DNA from 2 places in the Roseococcus microcysteis genome. Region 2 is predicted to be linked to the other one. Evidence: riboswitches for the same ligand, from Rfam matches in the RefSeq annotation. Region 2 holds a riboswitch; the other holds the start of a gene.
What was found. A riboswitch is a leader RNA that binds a small molecule or an ion and turns the genes downstream of it on or off. The one in region 2 is predicted to bind cobalamin.
Positions count from the first base shown of each region.

Region 1: linked by a shared signal. The riboswitch ahead of ICW72_RS11740 (TonB-dependent receptor plug domain-containing protein) and the one ahead of ICW72_RS21290 (DUF1636 family protein) in region 2 are both predicted to bind cobalamin.

Region 1 is NZ_CP061718.1:2,421,410-2,424,803, forward strand. It holds gene ICW72_RS11740 (TonB-dependent receptor plug domain-containing protein) at 1-1,444, opposite strand, end outside; cobalamin riboswitch at 1,567-1,771, opposite strand; gene ICW72_RS11745 (amino acid ABC transporter substrate-binding protein) at 1,940-2,971, shown strand; gene ICW72_RS11750 (amino acid ABC transporter permease) at 3,095-3,394, shown strand, end outside.
Region 2 is NZ_CP061718.1:1,519,560-1,522,953, reverse strand. It holds gene ICW72_RS07230 (cobyric acid synthase) at 1-337, opposite strand, end outside; gene cobO (cob(I)yrinic acid a,c-diamide adenosyltransferase) at 337-942, opposite strand; gene cobU (bifunctional adenosylcobinamide kinase/adenosylcobinamide-phosphate guanylyltransferase) at 939-1,442, opposite strand; cobalamin riboswitch at 1,495-1,706, shown strand; partial or broken gene ICW72_RS21290 (DUF1636 family protein) at 1,702-2,136, shown strand; gene cobW (cobalamin biosynthesis protein CobW) at 2,177-3,217, shown strand; gene cobN (cobaltochelatase subunit CobN) at 3,222-3,394, shown strand, end outside.

The DNA.
Region 1 (3,394 bases), 900 kb from region 2:
AGGTGGCGCCCAGCGTGGCGAAATCCGCCCGGCCAAAGAGCGGCAGGTCGAGCTCACCCCCCAGCTCATAGCCCAGGCTGCGCTCGGGCCGCAGGTTCGGGTTGCCGCGGAAGGTGGTGCCGATGGTGCCGAAGCGCTGGAACAGCGAGGGCGCGTTGAAGCCGCTGCCGCCCGAGGCGCGCAGCCGCGCCCCCAGCTCCGGCACGTGATAGACCAGGCCGGCGCGCCAGGTGGTGGCGCCGGTGAAGCTGCCCACCGCATCGTGGCGCAGCCCGGCCGTCACGTCCATCCGGTTCCACAGCCGGTATTGCAGGGCGATGTGGCCGGCCGTGCTGTCCTGGGCGGCATTCACGCGCGTCTGGAAGGGGGTGTTGCCGGCCAGGCTGAACACCTCCTCGCGCGCATGGGTCACGCCGAAATTCAGCGCGCCGTCGGTGGCGAAGCCCAGCCCCGGCAGGCGCAGCGTGTTGCCCCAGTCGAAGCCCAGCCGCTCGCCCCGGTAATAGTCGCGGGTGGAGGCGGTGCTGCGCGCGTCGGGCAGGTTCACATAGGCGCGGCGGTCCTGGGTGAAGGCCACGCGGAAGCCCGTGGTCCAGAGCCCGTCCAGCAGCCGCGTCTCGGCGCGGAGCTGGCCCATGAAGCGCCGGTCATCGCCCGTGAAGTTCGGGTCGTCGCGCGGCACGCTGTCCAGGTCGAAGCGGTTCTGGCGGTAGCGCAGCGTGCCCTCGACGCGGCTGCCCTCCACGGGCGTCCAGCCCAGGCGCAGGGCCAGCGCGCCGCCCTGCAAGCCGTCGCGCTCGTTCAGGGTGCGGGTGAAGCGGCGGGCGGTGGCGTTGAAGCCATCGGTGCTGATGCCATTGGCGCTGGCCAGGTAGTCGAAGGCGCCGAGGGTGCCGGTGGCGCCCAGCCCCCCGCGCACCGTGCCCTGGGTGCCGCCCGCCAGCTCGCCATAGGGCGCGAAGGGGCGGCTGGCGGCGCGGCGGGTGACGAGGTTCACGACGCCGCCCACCGCCGCACTCCCGTAGAGCGAGGAGGCCGGGCCGCGCAGCACCTCGATGCGCTCCACGTCGAAGAGCAGGTCATTGCCGAAGTTGAAGGCGCCATTGGCCTCGGAGGGGTCGTTCAGCGGCACCCCGTCCAGCAGCACCAGCACGGAGCGGCTGGAATTGCCGCGCAGGAAGACGCTGGCCTGCTGCCCCGGCCCCCCCGATTGCGCGAGGCGCAGCCCCGGCACGGCGGAGAGCGCCTCGGCCACGGTGGCATGGCCGCGCTCCTCGATCTGCTGGCGGGTGATGACGGTGATGGAGGCCGGCACGCGCTCCAGCGCCGTGGGCACGCGGGTGGCGGTGACGATGGTCTCGGGCAGGGCCGTGGCCGCCTCCTGGGCAAGCACGGGCAAGGAAGCCGCCAGCAGGGCGGCGGTGGACAGCAACAGATGGCGCATGGGGTTCCCCCGGGTTGCGCGTGACGACATGCCGCGCGGGGGCATCCCCGCACGACGGCTGACGTCGAGCCCGCATCCGGAACAGGGTTCCGTGGCACCGGTGCACCCCGCCCGGCACGCGCGAGAACAACTCTGCGACGGCCGGTCTCCTGGCTCGCGGGTCCTGGCCAGGGTCCGCCTTCTCACCCCGGGATGGGGGCAATGGCGATATGGACCCGGGCTCGCCGCCTACAGTTGCGGGGGCAGCCGCGGATTGGCGGGGACTGGCCCCGCGTCGCGCGTTCCCGTTTCACCCCTCATCGGGGCACCGTCGCATGGGGCCATGTAGTCCGGCCGGGAACGGGGTGCCAAGGCGGTTCCGCAAGCCATGAACCGGCCCCGCAAAAAAATTTTCTGAATCTATGGTAACCACCTTGAAAGGCTGATGGCCGCTTGGCACATGGCTGCCCGGCCCAAGAGGCATGGCTCGCGGGCAAGCGAAGGGACATCACACCAATGAAGCTCACCGCGTTCGCCGCCGCCGCGGCGGCGTTCCTGATGTTCGGCCCGAGCCAGGCGATGGCCGGGCGCGACCTCGACCAGATCCGCGCCCGCGGGCAGCTGCTCTGCGGCGTGCAGGGCCCCTCCAACCCCGGGTTCGGTTTCCCCAACGCCCAGGGCCAATGGCAGGGCTTCAACGTGGAGGTCTGCCGCTCGGTCGCCATCACCATCTTCGGCGACCCCAACCGCGTGCAGTTCGTGCCCGTGACGACGCAGAGCCGCTTCCCGGCCCTCTCCTCGGGCGAGGTGGACATCCTCTCCAACAACTCGACCTGGACGCTGACGCGCGACAGCAACGTCAACCGCTTCAACTTCCCGGCCATCGTCTTCTACGACGGCCAGTCCATGATGGTGCCCCGGCGCCTGAACGTGACCAGCGCGCGGCAGCTGGACGGCGCCACCGTCTGCGTGCAGCCCGGCACGACGACCGAGCTGAACCTCGCGGACTACTTCCGCCAGCACAACATGCGCTTCACCCCCGTGGTGGTGGCCGACCTGGACGAGCTGCGCCGCGCCTATGACAGCGGCCGCTGCGACGTGTTCACCAATGACTTCGCCGCTCTCGCCGCCCAGCGCACCCTGCTGAGCCGCCCGGCCGACCACGTCATCCTGCCCGAGCGCATCTCGAAGGAGCCGCTGGGCCCCGTGATCCGCCAGGGGGATGAGGAGCTGACGAACATCGTCGCCTGGACCGTCTTCGCCCTGGTCGAGGCGGAGGAACTCGGCATCACCCAGGCCAATGTCGAGCAGATCGCCGGCAGCAGCACCAACCCCATCGTCCGCCGCTTCCTCGGCGTCGAGGGCAATATGGGCGAAAGCATCAACGCCGCCCGCGGCGACTATGCGCGCCAGATCATCCGCACCTTCGGCAATTACGGCGAGATCTATGAGCGCTGGCTGGGCGAGCGCACGCCGCTCGGCCTCGAGCGCGGCATGAACCGCACCTGGATGAATGGCGGCCTGCTCTACGCGCCGCCGGCCCGCTGAGCCTGCGTTGAACGCGGCCGCCGTCCTTGAGCGGCTGATTCACGCCTTCGGTGTTTCCACCGAAGGCGATCAGACGCCAGCACGGCGGCCGCACCCCCTGTCACCCCCTTCGGATTTTCCGGCATGAGCAGCACCGCCGCCCTGGCCCCGCCCCGGCCCCTCATTCCCCTGCCCGGCGGCCATTCGATGCGCGGGGTGCTGTGGCAGGCGGGGCTGGCCATCGCCGTCATCCTCATCGGCTGGTCGCTCTACAACAACATGCTGGCCAACATGGCCGCGCGCGGCCTGCAATTCGGCTTCGGCTTCCTGAACCGCAGCGCCGGCATCCCCATCGGCGAGCACCTCATCCCCTACACCCCGGCCGACACCTACCAGCGCGCGCTGACGGTGGGGCTGCTGAACACGCTGCGCGTGGCGGTGATC
Region 2 (3,394 bases):
CCATGAAGCCGGGCTTGAGGCGCTGATATTCCGCCGCCCGCGCCTGCCCCACCACGCGCCCCTGCACGATGATCTGCGCGCCCACCTGGCTTTGCGGCTTGAGCAGCACGGGGTTCATATGCACCGAGGGCGCCACGCCAGCGGCGCGCGCCTGCAAGGCCTGGGCGCGGCCGATCTCGCCGCCATCGGCCGTGACGGCCGCGTTGTTGCTCATGTTCTGCGGCTTGAACGGCCGCACGCGCAGGCCGCGCCGGGTGAAGGCGCGCGCCAGCCCCGCCACGATGAGCGACTTGCCGACATCCGAGCCCGTGCCCTGGAACATGAGTGCCAGCGACATCAGAACTCGATGCCCTTCTGCGCCTTCACGCCCGCGGCGAAGTGGTGCTTCACGGCGCCCATCTCGGTGACGAGGTCCGCCGCCTCGATCAGCGCGGGCTTCGCGTTGCGGCCGGTGACGACCACGTGCAGCAGTGGCCGCCGTGCGGCGAGGTCCGCCAGCACAGCCTCCAGCGGCAGGTAGTCATAGCGCAGGGCGATGTTCAACTCGTCCAGCAGCACCAGGTCCAGCGCCGGGTCTACCAGCATCGCCCGCGCCATCTCCCAGGCGCGGGTCGCGGCGGCCACGTCGCGCGCGCGGTCCTGGGTTTCCCAGGTGAAGCCCTCGCCCATGGAATGCCAGCGCACGCGGTCGCCGAACTGGGTCAGGGCCGCGCGCTCGCCCGTCTCCCAGGCGCCCTTGATGAACTGCACCACGCCCACGCGCCCGCCCGCGCCCAGCATCCGCAGCGCGAGGCCGAAGGCGGCGGTGGACTTGCCCTTGCCCGGGCCCGTGTGGACGATCAGCAGGCCCTTTTCCGTGATGGTCTTGGACGCCACCTCGGCGTCCTGCACGGCCTTGCGCGCGGCCATCTTGGCGCGGTGGCGCGCTTCCTCGTCACTCATGGCTTCACCCTGAGCGGGATGCCGGCCACCACCAGCTCCACCTGGTCGGCGAGTGCCGCCATGCGTTGGTTCAGTACGCCTTGGGCATCGCGGAAGCGGCGGCCGAGCGGGGTGGCGGGCACGATGCCCTGGCCCACCTCGTTCGAGACCAGCACCACCGACCCCGTGCGGGCGCGCAGTGCCGCCTCAAGGGCATCCGTCGCCCCGCCGAGATCCGCCTCGGCCAGCATCAGGTTGGACAGCCACAACGTCAGGCAATCCACCAGCACGGGCGGGCCGGCGCGCCGCAGCGCCTCGGGCAGGTCACGCGGGGCGTCAAGCGTCTCCCAGCCCTCGGCCCGGCGGGCGCGATGGGCCGCGATTCGCGCTTCCATCTCGGCGTCGAAGGCCTCGGCGGTGGCGATATAGGTCCAGGGCGGGGGCAGGGCGGTGAGGAGGGCCTCCGCGCGCCGGCTCTTGCCCGAACGCGCGCCCCCCAGGATCAATGTCAGGCTGTTCACCGCGTGATCATGCCCCAGGACAGCGTCATTGACACGCCCCGCGTCACTCCGCTTGATAGCCCCGTTCGAAGGTTCCCCGGGGACGGGGATGAAAAGGGAATCCGGAGCGGGCCATGCGCCCGAGGCCGGAGCTGCCCCCGCAACTGTGAACGGTGAGCGGGCATCACATGTCACTGGGCGAACCCATCGCGAGATGGGGCCCGGGAAGACGATGCCCCGCGGTGATCCGTGAGCCAGGAGACCTGCCCTCGAACACAGAATGCGCCGGGCGGGGTGCCTCGGCGCAGGGCCATTCCGGCAGGGGCGTGCGCGCGCGCCCTGGATGCACCCCTTTGCCCTGTCGTTGGGGCCGGAGCATCCGCGCGTGTCCTCCGACGTCGTGATCTTCGTCTGCACGAGCTGCAAGCGCGAGGGCGATGCGCCCGACGCCCCCCGCGCCGGCGCCGCCCTGGGCGAGGCCGTGGCCGCGGCCGGCCCGCACCGCGTGCAATTCGTGAAATGCCTGTCCAACTGCTCGCGCGGACCTTCGGCGGCGCTCGTCCGGCCGGGTGGCTGGAGCTACATCTTCGGCAAGCTGGAGCAGGAAGGCTCGCCTGAGGCGCTGCATGCAGGCGCGGCCCTGCTCGGCGCCTCCGAGGACGGCACCATGCCCTGGAAGTCCCGCCCCGAAATCCTGAAACGCCAGATGATCGCGCGCATCCCCCCTTCGACTTCACCCCCGCGGAGAGCGCGCCATGAGCACCAGCCTGGACAAGACCCCCTGCACCATCGTCACGGGCTTCCTCGGCGCGGGGAAGACCACGCTGATCCGGCATCTGCTGGAGAACCCGGGCGGGCGGCGGTTGGCCGTCATCGTGAACGAATTCGGCGACATCGGTATGGACGCCGAAATCCTCCGCGGCTGCGGCGTCGAGGCCTGCGCCGAGGCCGATATCGTGGAACTCGCCAATGGCTGCATCTGCTGCACCGTGGCCGATGACTTCGTGCCCACGCTGGACGCGCTGCTGGCCCGCGAGCCGCGGCCCGACCACATCCTGATCGAGACCTCGGGCCTCGCTCTGCCCAAGCCGCTGGTGCAGGCCTTCCATTGGCCCGCCATCAAGGGCCGGGTGACGGTGGATGGCGTGGTGGCGGTGGTGGATGGCGCCGCACTGGCCGAGGGGCGCGTCGCGCATGACGAGGCGGCGCTGGCCGCCCAGCGCGCCGCCGACCCCTCGCTCGACCATGACGACCCGGTGGAGGAGGTCTTCGAGGACCAGGTGGCCTGCGCCGATTTGATCGTGCTGACCAAGGCCGACCTGCTGGACGAGGCCGGGCTGGCCCGCGCCCGCGCCGCGCTGGGCGCCGCCCTGCCGCGGCCCATTGGCGTGCTGGAGGCACAGTCTGGCCGCATCTCGCCGGCGCTGCTGCTGGGCCTGGGCCTCGCCACCGAGGCCGAGATCGAGGCCCGCCGCACCCATCACGACAATGAGGAGGACCACGACCACGAGGATTTCGCCTCCGTGGTCCTGCCGCTGCCCGAAGTGACCGATGCCACCGCCCTGGCACAGCGCGTCGCCGCCGCCTGCGCCGTGCCCGGCGTGCTGCGCGCCAAGGGCTTCGCCGCCGTTGCCGGCAAGCCGATGCGGCTGCTGGTGCAGGCGGTGGGCCAGCGTGTCGGCCATCATTTCGATCGCGCCTGGGCGCCGGGCGAGGCGCGTTCTGGCCAGCTGGTCGTGCTGGGCCTGCATGGCTTCGACGCCGCGGCGGTGGCGGAGGCGCTCGCCGCGCCCTGATGCCATGCACCTGCTGAACACCTCCACCGCGACGCTGGACGAGCAGACGGAGCCCGTTGACCTCCGCCAGCCGCCCGCGCCCATGGCGGTGCTCAGCTTCACTGACAGCGACCTGGCGGGCCTCGCCGCGGCCTGGGAGGCGGAGCGCGACATCCTGCCCGCGCTGCGCCTGGTGCC